One region of the Pseudomonas sp. NPDC096950 genome, then DNA from elsewhere that is predicted to be linked to it. Evidence: predicted binding sites of a transcription regulator. Region 1 holds the regulator's gene; each other region holds the start of a gene.

The links. The regulator sigma-54, encoded in region 1, starts transcription at its own class of promoters, with help from an activator protein. The targets are predictions, from matches to a motif close to ANTGGCATNNANNTTGCTNT.
Region 2: a site for sigma-54 is predicted at 1,764-1,783, ahead of glnK (P-II family nitrogen regulator). Genes of this name have one in related genera too.
Region 3: a site for sigma-54 is predicted at 4,129-4,148, ahead of ACIQY3_RS16575 (CmpA/NrtA family ABC transporter substrate-binding protein). Genes of this name have one in related genera too.

What each region holds. Positions count from the first base shown of each region.
Region 1 is NZ_JBIWEL010000011.1:87,198-94,338, reverse strand. Features, by position in the region: gene lptB (LPS export ABC transporter ATP-binding protein) at 1-615, shown strand, start outside; gene ACIQY3_RS18115 (RNA polymerase factor sigma-54) at 800-2,293, shown strand; gene hpf (ribosome hibernation-promoting factor, HPF/YfiA family) at 2,367-2,675, shown strand; gene ptsN (PTS IIA-like nitrogen regulatory protein PtsN) at 2,688-3,152, shown strand; gene rapZ (RNase adapter RapZ) at 3,155-4,012, shown strand; gene ACIQY3_RS18095 (HPr family phosphocarrier protein) at 4,028-4,303, shown strand; gene ACIQY3_RS18090 (ZIP family metal transporter) at 4,311-5,204, opposite strand; gene ACIQY3_RS18085 (superoxide dismutase) at 5,235-5,846, opposite strand; gene ACIQY3_RS18080 (hypothetical protein) at 5,848-6,288, opposite strand; gene ACIQY3_RS18075 (class II fumarate hydratase) at 6,316-7,141, opposite strand, start outside.
Region 2 is NZ_JBIWEL010000017.1:99,382-106,522, forward strand. Features, by position in the region: gene ACIQY3_RS23485 (HigA family addiction module antitoxin) at 1-275, shown strand, start outside; gene ACIQY3_RS23490 (Bro-N domain-containing protein) at 329-850, opposite strand; gene ACIQY3_RS23495 (accessory factor UbiK family protein) at 1,311-1,571, opposite strand; gene glnK (P-II family nitrogen regulator) at 1,987-2,325, shown strand; gene ACIQY3_RS23505 (ammonium transporter) at 2,361-3,698, shown strand; gene ACIQY3_RS23510 (secondary thiamine-phosphate synthase enzyme YjbQ) at 3,913-4,338, shown strand; gene sutA (transcriptional regulator SutA) at 4,441-4,764, shown strand; gene ACIQY3_RS23520 (HAD family hydrolase) at 4,975-5,682, opposite strand; gene xerC (tyrosine recombinase XerC) at 5,679-6,578, opposite strand; gene ACIQY3_RS23530 (DUF484 family protein) at 6,581-7,141, opposite strand, start outside.
Region 3 is NZ_JBIWEL010000009.1:178,088-185,228, reverse strand. Features, by position in the region: gene rlmKL (bifunctional 23S rRNA (guanine(2069)-N(7))-methyltransferase RlmK/23S rRNA (guanine(2445)-N(2))-methyltransferase RlmL) at 1-2,027, opposite strand, end outside; gene rmf (ribosome modulation factor) at 2,558-2,773, shown strand; gene ACIQY3_RS16580 (quinone-dependent dihydroorotate dehydrogenase) at 3,017-4,036, opposite strand; gene ACIQY3_RS16575 (CmpA/NrtA family ABC transporter substrate-binding protein) at 4,267-5,478, shown strand; gene ACIQY3_RS16570 (ANTAR domain-containing response regulator) at 5,494-6,069, shown strand; gene ACIQY3_RS16565 (nitrate/nitrite transporter) at 6,400-7,141, shown strand, end outside.

The DNA of each region.
Region 1 (7,141 bases):
AACGGCGCCGGCAAGACCACCTGTTTCTACATGATCGTCGGCCTGGTACAGGCCGATCAGGGTCGCGTGCTGATCGATGACCTGGACGTCAGCCACCAGCCGATGCACGGTCGTGCCAAGGCCGGTATCGGCTATCTTCCGCAAGAAGCGTCGATCTTCCGCAAACTGTCGGTGGCCGACAACATCATGGCCATCCTCGAGACCCGCAAGGAACTCGACAAGGCCGGTCGTCGCAAGGAGCTGGAAAGCCTGCTGCAGGAATTCCACATCAGCCATATCCGCGACAACCTGGGCATGAGCCTGTCCGGTGGCGAACGCCGCCGGGTGGAAATCGCCCGCGCACTGGCGACCAATCCGAAATTCATCCTGCTCGACGAACCATTCGCCGGTGTGGACCCGATTTCGGTAGGCGACATCAAGCAGATCATCCATCACCTCAAGGCCAAGGGCATTGGCGTGCTGATCACCGACCACAACGTCCGTGAAACCCTGGATATCTGCGAAACCGCCTACATCGTCAACGATGGCCAACTGATCGCCGAAGGTGACTCTGCCACCATCCTGGCCAACGAACTGGTCAAGGAAGTGTATCTGGGCCATGAGTTCCGCCTTTAAGCACTGAGGTGTCTGGCTGGTTGGCAGAGCGCTTGTCTCGATAAAAAATCAATAGTTTTTTATTGTTACAGCGCTCTAGGCAAACGCTGCGGTTTCGGGCATATAATTTGCTTAAGTTTGGCGCTCCGGCGCCCTGTAGTGGATGGCGCATGCGCGCCGGCGAATAAGGTGTTAAGCCCCTGCCATGAAACCATCGCTAGTCTTGAGAATGGGCCAGCAGCTGACGATGACACCTCAGCTGCAACAGGCCATCCGCCTGCTCCAATTGTCGACCCTGGACCTGCAACAGGAAATCCAGGAGGCCCTGGAGTCCAATCCGATGCTCGAACGCCAGGAAGAAGGCGACGACTTCGATAACGCCGACCCCTTGGCCGACAAAGCCGAACAGCAACCCAACGCCGATGTTTCGGAACCCTCCTACCAGGAAACCGCCCCGACGGTGGACAACCTCGAGGAAGGCGACTGGAACGAGCGCATTCCCAACGAACTGCCCGTCGACACCGCGTGGGAAGACGTCTACCAGACCAGCGCCAGCAGCCTGCCGAGCAACGATGACGACGAGTGGGATTTCACCACCCGCACATCCGCTGGCGAAAGCCTGCAAAGCCACCTGCTGTGGCAACTGAACCTGGCGCCGATGTCCGACACCGATCGCCTGATCGCCGTGACCCTGATCGATTGCATCAACAATCAGGGCTACCTGGACGAAACCCTCGAGGAAATCCTTGAAGCGTTCGATCCGGAACTGGACATCGAACTGGACGAAATCGAAGCCGTCCTGCACCGCATCCAGCAATTCGAACCGGCCGGCATCGGCGCCCGCAACCTGGGCGAATGCCTGTTGCTGCAATTGCGCCAACTGCCCGCCAAGACGCCTTGGCTGGCCGAGGCCAAGCGCCTGGTCACCGATTACATCGACCTGCTCGGCAGCCGCGACTACAGCCAGTTGATGCGCCGCATGAAGCTCAAGGAAGATGAACTGCGCCAGGTCATCGAGCTGGTCCAGAGCCTGAACCCGCGTCCGGGCTCGCAAATCGAGTCCAGCGAAGCCGAATATGTCGTTCCCGACGTGATCGTGCGCAAGGACAACGAACGCTGGCTGGTGGAGTTGAACCAGGAGTCGGTGCCACGGCTGCGGGTCAACGCCCAGTACGCCGGTTTCGTACGCCGCGCCGACACCAGCGCCGACAACACCTTCATGCGCAACCAGTTGCAGGAAGCCCGCTGGTTCATCAAGAGCCTGCAAAGCCGCAACGAAACCCTGATGAAAGTAGCCACCCAGATCGTCGAGCATCAGCGCGGCTTCCTGGAATACGGCGACGAAGCGATGAAGCCGCTGGTCCTGCATGACATCGCCGAAGCGGTGGGCATGCACGAATCGACGATTTCACGGGTAACCACCCAGAAGTTCATGCATACCCCTCGGGGCATATATGAGCTGAAATACTTTTTCTCCAGCCATGTCAGCACCTCTGAAGGCGGTGAATGCTCGTCCACAGCGATCCGCGCGATCATCAAAAAACTGGTTGCCGCGGAAAATCAGAAAAAGCCGTTGAGTGACAGCAAGATCGCTGGTTTACTGGAGGCACAAGGCATTCAGGTGGCTCGCCGCACCGTCGCCAAGTACCGCGAGTCCTTAGGGATCGCGCCTTCGAGCGAACGCAAGCGGTTGATGTAAGCCACAGCACAGCGTTCCAGTGGCAGGTACCTCTACCTGCCGCTTTATGCACTGGCAACGAAGGAGAAGCTGTATGCAAGTCAACATCAGTGGACACCAACTGGAAGTGACCGAACCCCTGCGCGCCTACATCGGCGAAAAGCTCGAGCGATTAGAGCGGCATTTCGACAAGATCACCAACGTGCAGGTGACGATGACGGTCGAGAAGCTGAAGCAGAAAATCGAAGCCACCCTGCATATTCCCGGCAGTGAAGTGGTCGCCAACGCGGAACATACCGATATGTACGCGGCGATCGACTCACTCACCGACAAGCTGGATAAACAACTCAAAAAGCATAAGGAAAAGACCCAGAGCCTCCTCCAGGGCGCGACCGGTCGTTAACACTCCCAACCCATGATCCGACTTGAAAACATCCTGACCCCCGGCCGTTCCCTCGTGAACGTGCCGGGCGGCAGTAAAAAGAAAGCCCTCGAGCAAATTGCCAACCTGATCGCCCGGGAAGTGCCGGATCTGGAGATGCAAGATGTCTTCGAGGCTCTGATTGCCCGTGAAAAACTCGGTTCCACCGGTTTTGGCAACGGCATCGCCATCCCTCACTGTCGCCTCAAGGGTTGCAACTCGCCGATCAGCGCTCTGATGCACCTTGATGCACCTATCGATTTCGACGCCATCGATGGCGCCCCGGTTGACTTGCTGTTTGTCCTGCTCGTCCCGCAAGCCGCCACCGATGCGCACCTGGAGTTGCTGCGCCAGATCGCCAGCATGCTCGATCGCAAGGAAGTGCGCGAAAAACTGCGCAGCGCCCCGAGCAACGAAGCCTTGTATCAGGTTGTCCTGGACGAGCAAAACGGTCACTAATCATGCGCCTGATCATTGTCAGTGGCCGTTCCGGCTCCGGTAAAAGCACCGCGCTCGATGTCCTTGAGGACAACGGCTACTACTGCATCGACAACCTGCCCGCCGGCTTGTTGCCGGAGCTGGCCGAACGCGCCCTGATTCATACCGAGCTGGCACAACCGCTGGTCGCCGTGTCTATCGACGCGCGCAACCTGCCCAGCCACCTCTCGCGCTTTCCCGAATTACTTGAAGAAGTCCGCAGCCGGCATATCCAGTGCGATGTGCTGTACCTGGACGCCGATGAAGAAACCCTGCTCAAGCGTTTTTCGGAAACCCGTCGCCGTCACCCGCTGAGCAATGCCAATCGCTCACTGGCCGAGGCGATCGAGGACGAAACCCAGCTGCTGGGTCCGATTGCCGACCTGGCCGACCTCAAGGTCAACACCACCAACCTGAACCTGTACCAGCTGCGCGACACCATCAAGTTGCGCCTGCTGAACCAGCCGGAGCCCGGCACTGCGTTCCTGGTGGAGTCTTTCGGATTCAAGCGTGGCATGCCGGTGGATGCCGACGTGGTATTCGACGTGCGCTGCCTGCCTAATCCCTACTGGAAACCGGAGCTGCGCGCACAATCCGGACTCGATCAACCGGTGGCCGAGTACCTCGCGGCACAACCGGACGTCGAAGAGATGTTCCAGGACATCTACAACTACCTGTTCAAGTGGCTGCCCCGCTTCGCCGCCAGCAACCGTGCCTACGTCACCATTGCCATTGGCTGCACCGGCGGTCATCACCGCTCCGTCTACCTGACCGAACGTCTGGGCCAAGCTCTGCAACAATCCCTGAAGAACGTCCAGGTTCGCCACCGCGACCTCAGCTAAAGGATTCACAACGCGATGCCTGCTCTGGAAATTGAAATCATCAACAAGCTGGGCCTGCACGCCCGGGCTTCCGCGAAATTCGTTGGCGTTGCCGGTGAGTTCAAGGATTGCACGATCCGGGTCGGACGCAATCCCGAGTCCATGGTCGACGGTAAAAGCATCATGGCCATGATGATGCTCGCGGCCGGCAAGGGCACCATCATTCACCTGAAAACCGAAGGTGAGCAGGCTGACGAAGCCTTGCAGGCATTGGTGGATTTGATCAACGACTACTTCGGCGAAGGCGGTTAAGCACTCGCTAGGCGAGTGCCGTATCCATCACCATCATCAAGCAAAACCCCATCAACAACCCCAGGCTGGCCAGTTTGTCGTGACCATTGCGTCGCGACTCCGGGATGACTTCATGGGTCACCACCAGCAGCATTGCCCCGGCCGCCAGCGCCAGACCCAACGGCAACAGCAATTCAGCCAGGCTCACCAGCCACGCACACAACAGCGCGAACACCGGCTCCACCAACCCTGATGCCGCACCGATCAGGAACGCCTTGACCCGCGACATCCCCGCCCCGGCCAACACCAACGCAATCACCAGTCCTTCGGGCACATCCTGCAAGGCGATGCCCATGGCCAGACTGTCGGCGTCCGGCATGCCGCCACCCGCCGATACCCCGACCGCCATGCCCTCGGGAATGTTGTGGGCGATGATGGCGAAGACAAACAGCCAGATTCGCGGCGGAATCACTGGCCGTTCCAGCGTGCCGACCAGCATTTCCGGGCTTGCTCCAGAGACTTTACGGTCCACCAGAAACAGCCCGAACGCGCCGAGCATGATGCCGAAGCTGATCAGACCGCTAGCCGCCCAAGGCGTCAGCCCCAGGCTTTCCGCCGCGGAAATGCCCGGCACGATCAACGAAAACGCCGTCGCCGCGAGCATTACCCCGGCACCGAAACCGAGCAAGGTATCGCTGAGCGCCTGGGGCATGCGCCGAATCACCAGCACCGGCACCGCGCCCAGCGCTGTACCCAAGGCGCAAATCGCCCCGCCTTGCAGCGCGCGCAGCAGCTTCGGCTCCAGGTCCAGCCATGCCAATCCCTGGGCACCCAACAACGTCATACCCGCCAGCAGTAACAGCGATCCCAACGCGTAACGAAACATTCGTCCGCTGCCGATCGCCAGTGTTTCAGTGCCCATAGTCAGCCTTGGATTGTTTTTATAGATGACTTAAACCAGCGCAGCCTGATAGCGCGCCGCGACTTCAGGCCAATTGATCACGTTGTAGAACGCGTTGATGTATTCCGGACGACGGTTTTGATAACGCAGGTAATAGGCGTGCTCCCAGACGTCCAGGCCGAGGATCGGCGTGTTGCCGTTCATCAATGGGCTGTCCTGATTGCCACTGCTTTCCACGACCAGGGTCTTTTGCGGCGTAACGCTCAACCACGCCCAGCCACTGCCGAAGCGGGTCAGCGCGGCTTTGGTGAAAGCGTCCTTGAAACTGTCGAGGCCGCCCAGTTGTTCCTCGATGGCTGTGGCCAGCGCACCGTCAGGTTTGCCGCCGGCGTTGGGCGCCATGACTTCCCAGAACAGCGAATGGTTGGCGTGGCCGCCGCCCTGGTTGATCACCGCGGCGCGCAGTTTTTCTGGTAATTGCTGGACGCTGGCTACCAGTTTTTCCACCGACCACTCGGCGAACTCGGTGCCTTCGACGGCCGCGTTGAGGTTGTTGATGTAGGTCTGGTGGTGCTTGGTGTAGTGGATTTCCATGGTTTGCGCATCGATATGCGGTTCCAGGGCGTCGTAGGCGTACGGCAAGGCAGGCAAGGTAAAAGCCATTTCAATGGACTCCATGTTGAAGAGGGACAGGCTGATGCCGGGGCGACGCAGCATCCATGTGCAGCAAACGATGGGTGCGCGGGTATTCGCCGTGCTCACTGATGAAATTCAGCAGTTCGACGTAGGTTTTGCTGCTCTGGCGCAGCGCAGCCTCGCGCAAGGCCGGGGCCAGTCGCGGGTCCTGCATGGTCTGCAACAACCGTTGATGGATGGCGCACATGTACTCGGCGCTCTCCTCCGGCTGGTTCAGGCGCAAGTGCAGGTCCGCCAGGTTGTGGTGGGAAATCACGCAAGCGGCCACCGCTTCGTCGGCATCCGCCCAGCGCTCGAACAACACCTGGGCCAACGCCAGTGCCTGCAAGTAAGCCTCGCGGGCATCGACGAACTCGCCCAGCATGAAATGGCGATTGGCCCTTTCGATCGTGCGTTTCCAGTGCTCCATGGTGAGCCTCCAAAGCGGTAGCAGTGATTACACGCCGCCTGCGGTGAGCTTCTCTGGGTTGAGCAACTCTTCCAGTTGGCTGCGCGACAGGTCGGTGTGTTCCAGGGCGACATCAATCACCGGACGGCCCTGCTGATACGCCCTCTTGGCGATCTCCGCGGCTTTTTGGTAACCGATGATCGGGTTGAGTGCGGTGACCAGAATCGGATTGCGTGCCAGCGCTTCCTTGATCCGGGCCTCGTTGACCTTGAAGCTGGCGATGGCTTTGTCGCCTAGCAGGCGGCTGGAGTTGGCCAGCAACTCGATGCTGCTCAGCAGGTTCTGGGCGATAATCGGCAGCATCACGTTGAGTTCGAAGTTACCGGACTGGCCGGCAATGGTGATCACCGTGTCGTTGCCGATCACTTGGGCGGCGACCATTGCGGTGGCTTCCGGGATCACCGGGTTGACCTTGCCCGGCATGATCGACGAGCCCGGCTGCAAGGCTTCGAGTTCGATTTCGCCGAGGCCGGCCAATGGCCCGGAGTTCATCCAGCGCAAGTCGTTGGCGATTTTCATCAGGGATACGGCGGTGGCCTTGAGCTGACCGGACACCGCGACCGCCGTGTCCTGGGAACCGATCAGCGCAAACAGGTCCTTGCCTGGCTGGAATTGCACTTGGGTCAGTTTGCTCAGTTGCTGGCTGAACAGCGCCGCGAACTGCGGATGCGCGTTGATCCCGGTGCCGACTGCGGTGCCGCCCTGGGCCAGGGATTGCAGGCTCGGCAGCAAGTCCTGCAGATGGCCGATGTTGGCCTTGAGCTGTTGCGCCCAGCCATTCAGCACCTGGCTCATGCGCACGGGCATGGCGTCC
Region 2 (7,141 bases), on a different contig from region 1:
CCGGCGAGATCCTCAAAGAGGAATACCTTGAGCCACTGAGCCTTACAGCGGCGGCTTTGGCCAGGGCATTGAGCGTTTCGACACCGACGGTGAATGACATCGTGCTCCAGCGTCGAGGCGTCAGTGCTGATATGGCTCTCAGATTATCTATCTGTCTGGACACGACTCCCGAGTTTTGGCTGAACCTGCAATCGACTTACGATTTGCGCAAAGCCGAAATTGAACGGGGGGCTGCGATTCGGGATCAGGTTGAGCGTCTTGCGCACTGCGCCTGATTCTCTGCTCTAGAACGAACCCCACGCCGCAAGCGTGGGGTTTTTTGTGTCGTTCAGAATGCCTGGAGCATTCGGGAAGCACGCTTCCACCAAGGCGCATTCACCGCACGCCGTGGCTGTTCACCCTCCAACAGCATATGCGGCACATCCTGTAACCGAATCCACGGCTGGTTATTCCAGTGCAGCAAGCTCAACGACATCTCTGGCCAGTTCAGCAGGCTCAATATCGGGCGTTCGGTCGAGGTCGGTTGCTGGGCGTCTCTGAGGGCTGGCACCACGTCGTGGGTCAGCCATTCGCGCAGGCCTCGGTATTCGGGGCAGTAGTGGTAGATCAGCAGGGCGTAGACGCCGGATTCGCTGATTAGCAGGGTGTTTTCGATGGTGCCGTGCATGAGCATTTGCACGGTTTGGTGTTGGTCAGGGTCGAGTTTTCGGACGGCGCGTTCGTCGAGGAAAAGGCGCAATAGACGGCCTAGATCTCGGGCGCTAAACCAGGCCTGGTTTTCCAACAGCAGGGTGTGGAGGTGGAGTTTGTGGCGGGTGAAGACGTGAGGGATTAGATAGTTTTCGTGCATGGTGCAGTTCTCGGATGCGAATAAAGAAAACTGCCTCTGATCGTCGCCAAACGAAGAGGGTGGCAGCTGTGCGCGGGTTGGCGAACCGGTGCATCCGCAAAACCGGCAGACACGAAGGTCTCCCACGCACAGCCGCCATAATTCGAGATGGGGAAAAATCCCTTGTTCGAACGTGGTCACGATGCGTTTGGATGCTATCCAGGTCGCCAAACCCAGTGCTGAATATTCAGCTGAGGATGAGCTTAGGAGCCGGGGCTTTGCGACGCTATCGGACGGCGGTGTGATCTTTGTAGGACGTTGCCGAGATTTTTGCGGGGCATAGGATCAAAAGATCGCAGCCTTCGGCAGCTCCTACAGGGGGTGGTCTTTCCAGTGTGGGAGGGCTGGGAGACCGAGGTGACGCTATTCGCGAGCAAGCCCGCTCCCACAGGGGATCGCATTTCACATAGAAGAGAGTGTGTTACTCGACTGGCGGGTTGAGCTTCGCTTCCAGCTCCGCCACCTTCGCCTCAAGGCTCTCCAACCGTGCCCGAGTGCGCGCCAACACAACCATCTGACTATCAAACTCTTCCCGGCTCACCAGATCCAGCTTGCTGAAGCCGCTCTGCAGCAGGGCTTTGAACTGGCTTTCGATTTCGCTTTTCGGCAACGGGGTTTCGCCGCTGAAGAGGCGGGAGGCGGTGCCGCTCAGGGCGTCGAGGAAGTCTTTTGGCGCGAGCATGGGAAAGGTCCTGGAAACAATGGCGGGCAGTGTATCACGCAGTGTCTATAGTCAAATCCGCAGGCAGGGATGCACGCTTTTCGCGCAGGCGGACGGACGGCCGCGCACTGTTGTTGTGCGTAATGTCATCGGCAGATGTGGGAAGTGGCTTGCAGCAGCGGCCAAAGGATTGAATTCAGTGGGTTTTGGCGAGATGGCAAGCTTTCTGCTTAGTCGCTAGTGACCCATGCACTGATGCAGTCGCTGTGACGAATGCAGTGCGCCACGCGGAACGGGGAAGTTTCGTACGGAGTGGTTAGCTGGCGTCGGACGGGCAGGTTAGGCCGACGATGCGTTACAAAGCCAGGCACTGCGCTTAGACTTGAGACGGGTTTGTTTTCCTGGGGCAAGTCCACCAATTCGGGAGAGAGTTTTCATGAAGCTAGTCACTGCCATCATCAAGCCGTTCAAGCTGGACGATGTACGCGAGTCGTTGTCCGAGATCGGCGTGCAGGGCATTACCGTAACTGAGGTCAAAGGCTTCGGTCGGCAGAAGGGTCACACCGAGCTGTATCGCGGCGCGGAGTACGTGGTCGATTTTCTGCCCAAGGTGAAGATTGATGTCGCCATTGACGACAAGGATCTTGACCGGGTTATCGAGGCGATAACCAAGGCAGCCAACACCGGCAAGATCGGTGACGGCAAGATCTTCGTGGTCAATCTGGAACAGGCGATTCGCATCCGTACCGGCGAAACCGATACCGACGCAATCTAAGCCGCCACAAACCCAACGCCCCAGGAGAAAACAATATGACTCTGCGTAAATTCGCAGGGCTAGGAGCCCTGTTGTCCCTCGTAATGCCCAGCCTGGCTATGGCGGCAGACGAAGTGGCGGCCCCAGTCCTCAATTCCGGCGATACCGCCTGGATGTTGACCTCGACAGCCCTCGTGCTGTTCATGACCATTCCCGGCCTCGCGCTGTTCTACGGCGGCATGGTTCGCTCCAAAAACATTCTTTCCGTGATGATGCAGTGCTTCGCCATTACCGGTCTGATCAGCATCCTGTGGGTCATTTATGGCTACAGCGTTGCGTTCGACACCACGGGCATGGAGCAGGGCGTCGTCAACTTCAACTCGTTCTTCGGCGGCATGGGCAAGGCGTTCCTCGCCGGCATCACGCCAGCCAGCCTGACCGGTCCGGCCGCGCTGTTTCCTGAAGCAGTGTTCGTGACCTTCCAGATGACCTTCGCCATCATCACCCCGGCGCTGATCGTCGGTGCCTTCGCCGAGCGGATGAAGTTCTCCGCGATGCTGGTGTTCATGGGCATCTGGTTCACCCTGGTTTACGCACCGATTGCGCACATGGTCTGGTCCGGTAACGGCGGCCTGTTGTGGGACTGGGGCGTGCTGGACTTCGCGGGCGGCACCGTGGTGCACATCAACGCCGGTGTGGCCGGTCTGATCTGCTGCCTGGTGCTGGGCAAGCGCAAAGGCTTCCCGACCACCCCGATGGCACCGCATAACCTCGGTTACACCCTGATGGGCGCGGCCATGCTGTGGGTCGGCTGGTTCGGCTTCAACGCCGGTTCCGCCGCTGCAGCCAACGGCACCGCCGGTATGGCGATGCTGGTGACCCAGATCGCAACCGCCGCCGCTGCACTGGGCTGGATGTTCGCCGAGTGGATCACCCACGGCAAACCAAGTGCATTGGGTATCGCTTCGGGTGTGGTCGCCGGTCTGGTGGCAATCACCCCGGCCGCGGGCACCGTGGGCCCGATGGGTGCACTGGTCATCGGCCTGGCGGCTGGCGTGGTGTGCTTCTTCTGCGCCACCACCCTGAAGCGCAAACTCGGCTATGACGACTCCCTGGATGCCTTTGGCGTGCACGGTATCGGCGGTATCCTCGGCGCGATCCTGACCGGTGTGTTCGCTGCACCGTCCCTGGGTGGCTTCGGCACCGTGACCGACATCGCCGCACAAGTCTGGATTCAAACCAAAGGCGTGGGCTTCACGGTGATCTACACCGCGATCGTCACCTTCATCATTCTCAAGGTCCTCGACGCCGTCATGGGTCTGCGTGTGACCGAGGAAGAAGAAGCGGTTGGCCTCGATCTGGCACAACACAACGAACGCGGCTACAACTTGTAAGACGCGCAGAAAAAAACTTGCCCGGCTCGCCGGGCATTTTTTTGTCCGGGATTTGTCATTAACGAGGTAGCTGAAAGGTTTTTTCCTACGGCTTATGTCGTGTTTACGGCGAGCGTTTTTCTGGGGCGAAAAACTTACAGCAATGCAGGAATATTAGGGCCTTTGTTTTTTCCCAGAGCGCGCTAGAATGCGCCCCGAACGTGCGGAGAACTGTATGTGGCAACAGACTCTGATTACCCTGCGGGCGAGGCCACGGGGCTTTCATCTGGTAACGGACGAGTTACTCGCCGGCCTGCCTGAACTCAAGGCGTGTCGGGTCGGTCTGTTGCATTTGTGGCTGCAGCATACCTCGGCGTCGTTGACCATCAACGAAAACGCCGATCCGGCGGTACGTCGCGACTTCGAACGATTTTTCAATCGTCTGATCCCACAAGGAACAGACGGCTATGAGCATAACGACGAAGGCCTGGACGACCTCCCGGCGCACTTCAAGGCCAGCGTGCTTGGCTGTCAGCTTAGTTTGCCGATTTCGGCAGGCCGACTGGCGTTGGGGACCTGGCAAGGCGTTTATCTGGGCGAGCACCGTGATTTTGGCGGTGCCCGTAAAGTCCTCGCCACCGTGCACGGTGAAGAGGCATAAGTCGCTGGTTGCCAGCGGCTGTTGATTTTTTTCCGGCGGCCTTCGACAGATGGCGAAGCTGGGCTATAACTAATCTGCTTTTCGCAAGTCATGAGGTAGAACATGAGCGACGATGATCTGGAAAACGACGACCTCGAAGTAGGTGACGAAGACGAGGCCGAAGAAGGCTTGGAAGCAGCAGCGGAAGACGTTGCTGACGACGACGGTGGTGATGCGCCGGTTCCGACCGCCAAAGGCAAGGCCAAGGCTGCTGTGTCAGTCGATGAGCTGCCGAGCGTCGAAGCCAAGAACAAGGAGCGCGACGCCCTGGCCAAGGCCATGGAAGAGTTCCTGGCCAAAGGTGGCAAGGTGCAGGAAGTGGAGGCCAATGTGGTCGCCGATCCGCCCAAGAAGCCTGACAACAAGTACGGCAGCCGGCCTATCTAAGCGCCTGCTACTGGCTTGCTTGCTGAAAAAGCCCGCCGTCGCTGCGGGCTTTTTCATGGGCGTAATAAAAGTGGCCTGTGCAACACAACCCCTGTGGGAGCGGGCTTGCTCGCGAAAGCGGTGTATCAGTCGATATCAATGTTGACGGATACGGCCTCTTCGCGAGCAAGCCCGCTCCCACAGGGTGTTACACACCCACAGGGTTTTGGGTCAGGCGGAAGCGGCGTTCCAGCGCGCCAGCAATGCCGGCAAATCTGTCAGGCTACTAATCTCCGCATCCGGCAAGCGATCCGCTTCCCAGGCCTTGCCTGTCGGGTTGAACCAGATCGCGCGCAAGCCTGCCTGTTGGGCGCCGGCAATGTCATCACCGGGATGATCGCCAATGTGCACCGCCGTCTCGGCCGTCGCACCGCCACGCTGCAAGGCCTCGTGGAACAGCCGCGCATCAGGCTTGGCGATGCCGATGTCTTCGGCGCACAGCGCGAACTTGAAGTAATCCGCCAGCCCCAGGCGACGCACATCGGCGTTGCCATTGGTGACCACGCCGAGGGCGTAATGGTTGGCCAGGGTTTCCAGGGTCGGCTGTACTTCCGGGAAGATTTGCAATTGATGCCGGGCGTGCAAAAACACTTCGAAGCTCTGATCCGCCAGGTCCGAAGCCTCGGCGTGATCGTAACCGGCTTCTTCCAGCGCATGGAACAGCACACGCCGGCGCAAAGCGCTGATGCGGTGCTTGAGTCCCGGTTCGTTGTTCAGCACCCGCTCACGGATGGCCCACAAATGCTCCACCGGCACCGCGCCCAGGTTCGGTGCATGCTCGGTCAGCCATTCGCGCAGGGTGGCCTCGGCGCTGATGATCACCGGGGCGGTATCCCACAGGGTGTCGTCGAGGTCGAAGGTGATCAACTGGATTCTCATGACTCATCGCCTTTGATTCGTTTGGCCCGCGGATGGGCGCTGTCGTAGACCGTTGCCAGGTGCTGGAAGTCCAGGTGGGTGTAGATCTGGGTGGTCTTGATGTCCGAGTGGCCAAGCAGTTCCTGCACTGCGCGCAGGTCCTGCGAGGATTCCAGCAAGTGGCTGGCGAAGGAGTGCCGCAGCATGTGCGGGTGCAGGTTTTGCCCGAGTTCGCGTTCGCCGGCGGCTTTGACCCGCACCTGAATCGCCCGTGGGCCGAGGCGTCGGCCTTGCTGGCTGACGAAGACCGCGTCGTCCGCCGGGTTGGTCATGGCGCGCAGTGGCAGCCACAGTTCCAGCGCTTCTCGAGCCTTTTTGCCGACCGGCAGCAGGCGAGTCTTGCTGCCCTTGCCGAGCACTTGGACCATGCCGTCGGCGAGGTCGAGTTGGTCCATATTCAGCCCGGTCAGCTCGGAAAGCCGTAAGCCCGAGGAATAAAACAGCTCCAGAATCGCCTGATCCCGACGGGCCAGAAAGTCATCCTCGACGGCACCTTCCAACAGTTGCAATGCGCGGTCGGTGTCGAGGGTTTTCGGCAGGCGACGCTCACCTTTGGGCGGCGCCAGGCCGTTGGCCGGGTCGTGATCGCACAGGCCTTCGCGATTCAGGTAGTGATAGAGCCCGCGCACCGCCGACAGTAATCGCGCCAGGCTACGGGACGATTGGCCTTGTGAGTGCAGGCGTGCGATCAGGCTGCGCAGGCGCTGGATATCCAGCGCGGCCCAGCTGCTGATGTTCTGTTTGACGCACCAGCCCAGCACTTTGTCGAGGTCGCGGCGGTAGGCGTACAGCGTGTGGGGCGACACTTGCCGCTCACTGCGCAGGTGTTCGCAGTAAGCGTCCAGTTGTCGTTCCACGATCAGCGTACCGAGCGCAGGGAATTGTTGACCCGTGGCAGCACGCGGCCCATGACTTCGGCGATGTAGCTCAGGAACAGCGTGCCCACCGAGCTCTTGTAGTGCTGCGGATCACGGCTGGCGATGGCCAGGACGCCGTGAATGCCTTGATGGCTGATGGCGACGACGGCCGTGGAACCGATCTGCTTGCGTTGCTCTTCGCCGAACAGGAAGTCCAGTTCGTGCTCACGCAGGCTGCCGCTGACGCTTTTGTCTTCCGAGAGCAGGCCACCGATGGCGGTTTGCGCTTCGGCATGCGTAGCCCAGCGACCCACCGGCATGGGGTTGTCGCCCAGCAGGATGAGGCTGACGAAAGGCACCTGGAAGTCCTGGCGCAGGCTGTCTTCGACGCTGATCACCACGTCTTCAAGGCTGGTGGCGTCCATCAGCGCGAGAATCAGGCGGCGGGTCTTGTCGAACAGGCGATCATTGTCCCGCGCCACGTCCATCAGGTGCGACAGGCGATGCCGCAACTCGATGTTGCGATCTCGCAGGATGGTCATCTGGCGTTCCACCAGGGACAC
Region 3 (7,141 bases), on a different contig from region 1:
GAGAAGGTCGGCGGGTCGATGAAGATCAGGTCGTACTCGTCACGGCAGGCGTCGAGCCAGGCCATCACATCGCCCTGCTCCAGGCGGTTCTTGTCGGAGAAACCGTTCAGCGACAGGTTGCGACGCGCCCAGTCCAGGTAAGTTTTCGACAAGTCGACACTGGTGGTGCTGCGGGCGCCCCCCTTGGCCGCGTGGACACTGGCGGTCGCGGTGTAGCAATACAGATTGAGGAAGCGCTTGCCCTCGGCCTCTTTCTGGATGCGCATGCGCATCGGCCGGTGATCGAGGAACAGCCCGGTGTCGAGGTAGTCAGTGAGGTTGACCAGCAGCTTCACGCCGCCTTCATTCACCTCGACAAACTTGCCCTGTGCCGCCTGGCGCTCGTACTGCTTGGTGCCGCTCTGACGCTCGCGACGCTTGACCACCACGCGGCTCTTGTCAATGTTCAGCGCCTGCGGAATGGCCGCCAACGCATCGAACATCCGCGCCGAGGCTTTTTCCGGGTCGATGGATTTCGGCGCGGCGTATTCCTGGACGTGGACCCAATCCTGATACAGGTCGATGGCCATGGAATATTCCGGCATGTCGGCATCGTAGACGCGATAGCAGTCGATGCCTTCACGCTTGACCCACTTGCCCAGAGCCTTGAGGTTCTTTTGCAGGCGATTGGCGAACATCTGCCCGCCTTCGCTCAAGCGCGGTTGCTCGATCACCACCGGGGCCGGTTTGATCGGATTGCCGTTCTTGTTGTACTTCTCGTACTTGCCCGGCGCCACGTCGTTGTCGGCGACTTCGACTTCAGCCTGCTCACGCTCGACCTGACGCTGCTCCGGGGTGCGACGCTCGCCGGTGACGAACTGATCCGGGGTGACCTTGATCAGCAGCAGCTTGCACGGCAACGCGCCGTTCCAGAACGAATACTGTTTGTGGCTGCGGATGCCCATGCGCTTGCCGAGGTCCGGCGCGCCAGTGAACACCGCGGCTTCCCAGTTCAGGCAGGCCTGACGCAGACGCTCGCCGAGGTTCTGGTAGAGGTAGAGCAGGCTCGCCTCGTCACCCAGACGCTCGCCGTACGGCGGGTTGCAGATGACCAGGCCTTTCTGGTTCTGGTCCGGACGCGGCTCAAACGTGCCGACTTCGCCCTGGTAGATCTTGATCCACTCGCTCAGGCCGGCACGCTCGACGTTGTTGCGGCCCGGTTGAATCAGGCGCGGATCGGCTTCGTAGCCGCGAATCCACAACGGAGGCTTGGCCAGACCGGCAGCGCAACGTTCGGTGGCTTCTTCGTGAAGCTTTTTCCACAGCGCCGGGACGTGGCCCAGCCAGGCCGTGAAACCCCACTGCTCGCGACGCAGGTTCGGCGCCATATCGGCGGCGATCATTGCCGCTTCGACGAGGAACGTACCCACACCGCACATCGGGTCAGCCAGCGCGCCGCCTTCGGCCGCAATGCGAGGCCAGCCGGAACGGATCAGGATCGCCGCCGCGAGGTTTTCCTTCAGCGGTGCCGCGCCCTGCTGCAAGCGATAGCCGCGCTGGTGCAGGCTGTGGCCGGACAGGTCGAGGGAGAGGATCGCTTCGCCACGGTCCAGGCGCAGGTGAATGCGCAGGTCCGGGTTGAGCTTGTCGATCGACGGACGGTCGCCTTGCGGGGTGCGCAGTTTGTCGACGATGGCGTCTTTTACTTTCAAGGCGCCGAAGTGGGTGTTGTCGATGCCCGAGCCGTGACCGCTGAATTCGACGGCCAGGGTGCCGTCATTGAGCATGTGGTCTTGCCACTCGATGTCGAGCACGCCGTGGTACAGGTCTTCGGCGTCTTTCATCGGGAAACGCTTGAGCACCAGCAGCACCCGGTTCGCCAGACGCGACCACAGGCACAGGCGATAAGCGGTTTCCATGGTAGCCATGCCGCGCACGGCAGAAGTGTGTTCACGCGCTTCTTCAAGGCCAAGCCCGACGGCTTCCTCGATGAGCAGGCCTTCAAGGCCTTTTGGGCAAGTGAGGAAGATTTCGAATTGATCGGACATTGGAATTTCAGAGCCTTTGGCTAAGTGAACCGACAACGCATTGCCGGTCCGGTTTTCAATCAGGCGCTTTTCTAAAAGAGCGCCCGCGTGGCACGAAGGTGTGCCGTCCCACCCTGACTGCTCGGTTAAAAGAGCTTAGATGCCAGGGCAGATAAAATAGTTGAAGCAACAAAATGTCATAAAGCGACCCTTCGTCGAATAGTACCCCAGCGTAAACGTGGGTCATTCTCACTAAAGGATGAAGCCCGTCATACAGCGCGGAGCTGATCATACCGGGGTTTGGCCAATAAACACGGAGCAAACATCGTGTTACTTATGGCCATAGCATCTTTATGGTTACGTCCTTATGACAAAACGATCATTCCATCAATGTGACGCATTGGTTAGAACTCAACACAGGTTGACGTCGCAACGGCGTCAACACCTTGGCTCGCGACGCCGGCAGCGAGCCGCCAACGGCAGAATTTTTCTGCCAGACCTCGATTGAGGTCGACGCGATAAAAACAGTCAACAAGTGAGGGCAACACCCTATGAGAAGACTTAAGCGTGATCCGTTGGAAAGAGCATTTTTGCGCGGATATCAATATGGCGTTGGTGGCAAATCCCGTGAGCTTTGCCCATTTACTCTACCGTCGGTACGCCAAGCCTGGATTAACGGCTGGCGCGAAGGACGCGGCGACAACTGGGACGGTATGACCGGCACTGCGGGAATCCATAGACTCAACGAACTTCACGCCGTTGGCTAACAAAGGGCCTGACACTGCAACACAATCATCTGACTACGTAACACATTAACCACGCACGTCCCATCCGGACGGCGGGCTCCGGCCCAGGGGCACCTTCGAGGTGCCCTTTTTTATGCCTGCTCAAATCTTGAACCACACACCAATCAACTGTGGGAGCGGGCTTGCTCGCGAAAGCGGTGTGTCATTCAGTGTTGATGTCGACTGATACACCTCATTCGCGAGCAAGCCCGCTCCCACAAGGGCTCAGCGCAAAGCGGCTATGGCGTCGACGGATTCACGAATCAGCGCCGGCCCTTTATAGATGAAGCCCGAATACAGCTGCACCAGGCTCGCACCCGCAGCGATTTTCTCAGCCGCGTGCTTGCCTTCGGTGATGCCACCCACGGCGATGATCGGCAAACGGCCGGCCAACCCTGCCGCCAGGACCTTCACGGTCTGAGTGCTCTTGTCGCGAACCGGCGCGCCGGACAAACCGCCCGCCTCGTCACCATGTTCCAGGCCTTCGACGCCAACCCGGCTCAGGGTGGTGTTGGTGGCAATCACCGCGTCCATCCCGGTTTCGATCAGCGCTTGTGCGACCTGTGCAGTTTCTTCGTCGGTCATGTCCGGGGCGATCTTGATCGCCAGCGGCACATGCTTGCCGTGACGCAACGCCAGTTCGGCGCGGCGCTGGGCCAGGTCGGCGAGCAGTTGCTTGAGCGAATCACCGAACTGCAGGCTACGCAGGCCCGGGGTGTTCGGCGAGCTGACGTTGACCGTCACATAGCTGGCGTGGGCGTAGACCTTGTCCAGGCAGATCAGGTAATCGTCCACCGCTCGTTCAACCGGAGTGTCGAAGTTCTTGCCGATGTTGATGCCGAGTACGCCCTTGTACTTGGCGGCTGCGACTCGAGCCAGCAGGTGATCGACGCCGAGGTTGTTGAAACCCATGCGGTTGATGATCGCCTCGGCTTCCGGCAAGCGGAAAATCCGTGGTTTCGGGTTGCCAGGCTGTGGACGCGGAGTAATGGTGCCGATTTCAACGAAGCCGAAACCCAACTGGGCAAACCCGTCGATGGCCGCGCCGTTCTTGTCCAGACCCGCCGCCAGACCCACCGGGTTCGGAAACTCCAGGCCCATGACCTTCACCGGCTTTTTTGCCGGTGCCTTGCACAGCAAGCCGTTGAGGCCCAAACGCCCGCCCGCGCCGATCAGGTCCAGGGACAGATCGTGGGAGGTTTCCGGGGAAAGTTTGAACAACAGCTGACGGGCCAGGGTGTACATGGGCGGGTTTGACTCGGATGGCGGCGAAATGAGGCGGCGATTATAGCCGGGCATCGGGGTCGCAAGCGAGGCGCACACACAAATCAGCGTTCGATGGCATATGCCTTGCACCGGTATAGGCATCAGCACTCATGCCAACGACGGGATGAGTCGACGGACAATGGCGTCGTCACCCGGTTCTGCTCGCGCGGGGACCTGGGACGACGTTTTTTTTTGCAAGGTGTTTATCGATGAATGAAACCACAGTCGGCCCGCTGGCCTGGGTCAACGGCAGCGATGCCCCGGAAAAGTCCGCGATCAATATCGGCTTCATGGCCCTGACTGACTGCGCCTCGGTGGTGGTCGCCGCCACCCAGGGCTTCGCCCAACCCTATGGCCTGACCCTGAACCTCAAGCGCCAATCGTCCTGGGCCAACCTGCGGGACAAACTGGTCAGCGGCGAACTCGACGCCGCCCACAGTCTCTACGGCCTGATTTATGCGGTGCACCTGGGCATCGGCGGCGTTGCGCCCACGGGCATGGCGGTACTGATGGGCCTGAACCAGAACGGCCAGAGCATCAACCTGTCCCACGGTTTGCAGGCCCAGGGGGTGACCAGTCCTGAAGCACTTCACCTGTGCGTGCACCAAACTCGCCCAAAACTGACCTTCGCCCAGACCTTCCCGACCGGCACCCACGCCATGTGGCTGTATTACTGGCTGGCGAGCCAGGGCATTCATCCGTTGCACGATGTCGATAGCGTGGTGGTGCCGCCGCCGCAAATGGTGGCGCACCTGCAGGCCGGGCGCATCGACGGTTTCTGCGTCGGCGAGCCATGGTGCGCCAGCGCCGTCGATCAGAACCTCGGTTTCACTTTGGCAACGACCCAGAGCATCTGGCCCGATCACCCGGAAAAAGTCCTCGGCTGCACCCGCGCCTTTGTCGAGCAATACCCCAACACTGCCCGGGCGCTGGTGATGGCGATCCTCGAAGCCAGCCGCTTTATCGAAGACAGCCAGGAAAACCGCCGCAGCACCGCGCAACTGTTGAGCGCGCCCGAGTACCTCGATGCGCCTGTGGAGAGCATCGAACCGCGATTGCTGGGGGATTACGCCGATGGCCTGGGCAATCGCTGGCAAGACCCGCACGCCTTGCGTTTCCATGGCGGTGGCGAGGTCAATCTGCCGTATCTGTCCGACGGCATGTGGTTCATGACACAGTTCCGCCGCTGGGGCTTGTTGCGCGAAGACCCGGATTACCTCGGCGTCGCCCGCAAAGTCCAGCAACTCGACTTATACCGTGAGGCCGCGACGGCAGTGGGCGTTGCCGCCTGGGGTCAGGAAATGCGCAGCAGCCAGTTGATCGACGGTAAAGTCTGGGACGGCTCGGACCCGGCCGGCTATGCCCGTGGTTTCAAGCTTCACGCCATGAGCGACAGCTCCCACCGATTGGCCAGCCGCTGACAGGAGCCCGCCCCTATGTTGCGCATCCTGCTGATCAACGACACCGCGAAGAAAGTCGGCCGACTGAAAGCCGCCCTGACCGAAGCCGGGTTCGAGGTGATCGACGAGTCCGGCCTGACCATCGACCTGCCCGCGCGCGTCGAAACGGTGCGCCCGGACGTGATCCTGATCGATACCGAGTCACCCAGCCGCGATGTGATGGAGCAAGTGGTGCTGGTGACCCGCGACCAGCCCCGTCCGATTGTGATGTTTACCGACGAACATGATCCCGGCGTGATGCGTCAGGCGATCAAGTCCGGGGTCAGTGCCTACATCGTCGAAGGTATTCACGCACAACGTTTGCAGCCGATTCTCGACGTGGCCATGGCGCGGTTTGAAAGCGACCAGGCCTTGCGCGCTCAACTCCATGCGCGGGACCAGCAATTGGCCGAGCGCAAGCGCATCGAGCTGGCCAAGGGGCTGTTGATGAAGATGAAGGACTGCAACGAGGAAGAGGCCTACACCCTGATGCGCCGCCAGGCCATGAGCCGCCAGCAGAAGTTGATTCAGGTGGCGGAGCAGATTATTGCCATGAGTGAGTTGCTCGGCTGAATTCCTGTGGAGTCTCTGAGGGCGCTTTCGCGAGCAAGCCCGCTCCCACATTTGAAATGCATTCCCCTGTGGGAGCGGGCTTGCTCGCGAATGGCCGCGACTCGGACTCCTGGTTGGCACAAATCTGGCTAAGTAATCCACACAGGTAACCAACGGCGGTTGCCCCACCTACGACAAAGACGTCGCTCACCTCGTTCGCCCCATGGCGGATCCGGTGGCGGCGTTTTTTTGTTTTGGCCCCGGAGAACGGGGCCGGTGGTGCGGCCGTTGCGGCGCCCCACCTGCAAGCTCATGACTCCTTCTCGAGACGCTTAACAGCTGAGGTGCGCGATGAATTCAAGCTTCTGGAAATCCGGCCATGCCCCGACCTTGTTCGCGGCTTTCCTCTATTTCGACCTGAGCTTCATGGTCTGGTACCTGCTCGGCCCGCTGGCGGTGCAAATTGCCGCCGACCTGCACCTGACCACGCAACAGCGCGGGATGGTGGTGGCCACGCCGATTCTGGCCGGCGCGGTATTGCGCTTTGCCATGGGCTTGCTGGCCGATCGTCTGTCGCCAAAAACCGCCGGGATCATCGGCCAGGTGATCGTCATCAGCGCGCTGTTCGGCGCCTGGAAACTCGGGATCCACAGCTACGAACAGGCGCTGGTGCTGGGGCTGTTCCTCGGTATGGCCGGCGCATCCTTCGCCGTGGCCCTGCCGCTGGCGTCGCAATGGTATCCGCCGCAGCACCAAGGCAAGGCAATGGGCATCGCCGGCGCCGGTAACTCGGGCACGGTCCTCGCCGCGCTGATCGCCCCGGTATTGGCCGCATCGTTCGGCTGGAGCAACGTCTTCGGCTTCGCCCTGATCCCGCTGATCCTGACCCTGATCGTCTTCGCCTGGCTGGCTAAAAACGCGCCGGAACGGCCGAAAGCCAAGTCCATGGCCGATTACCTCAAGGCCCTGGGTGACCGCGACAGCTGGTGGTTCATGTTTTTCTACAGCGTGACGTTCGGTGGCTTTATCGGCCTGGCCAGCGCCCTGCCCGGCTACTTCAACGACCAATATGGCCTGAGCCCGGTCACCGCCG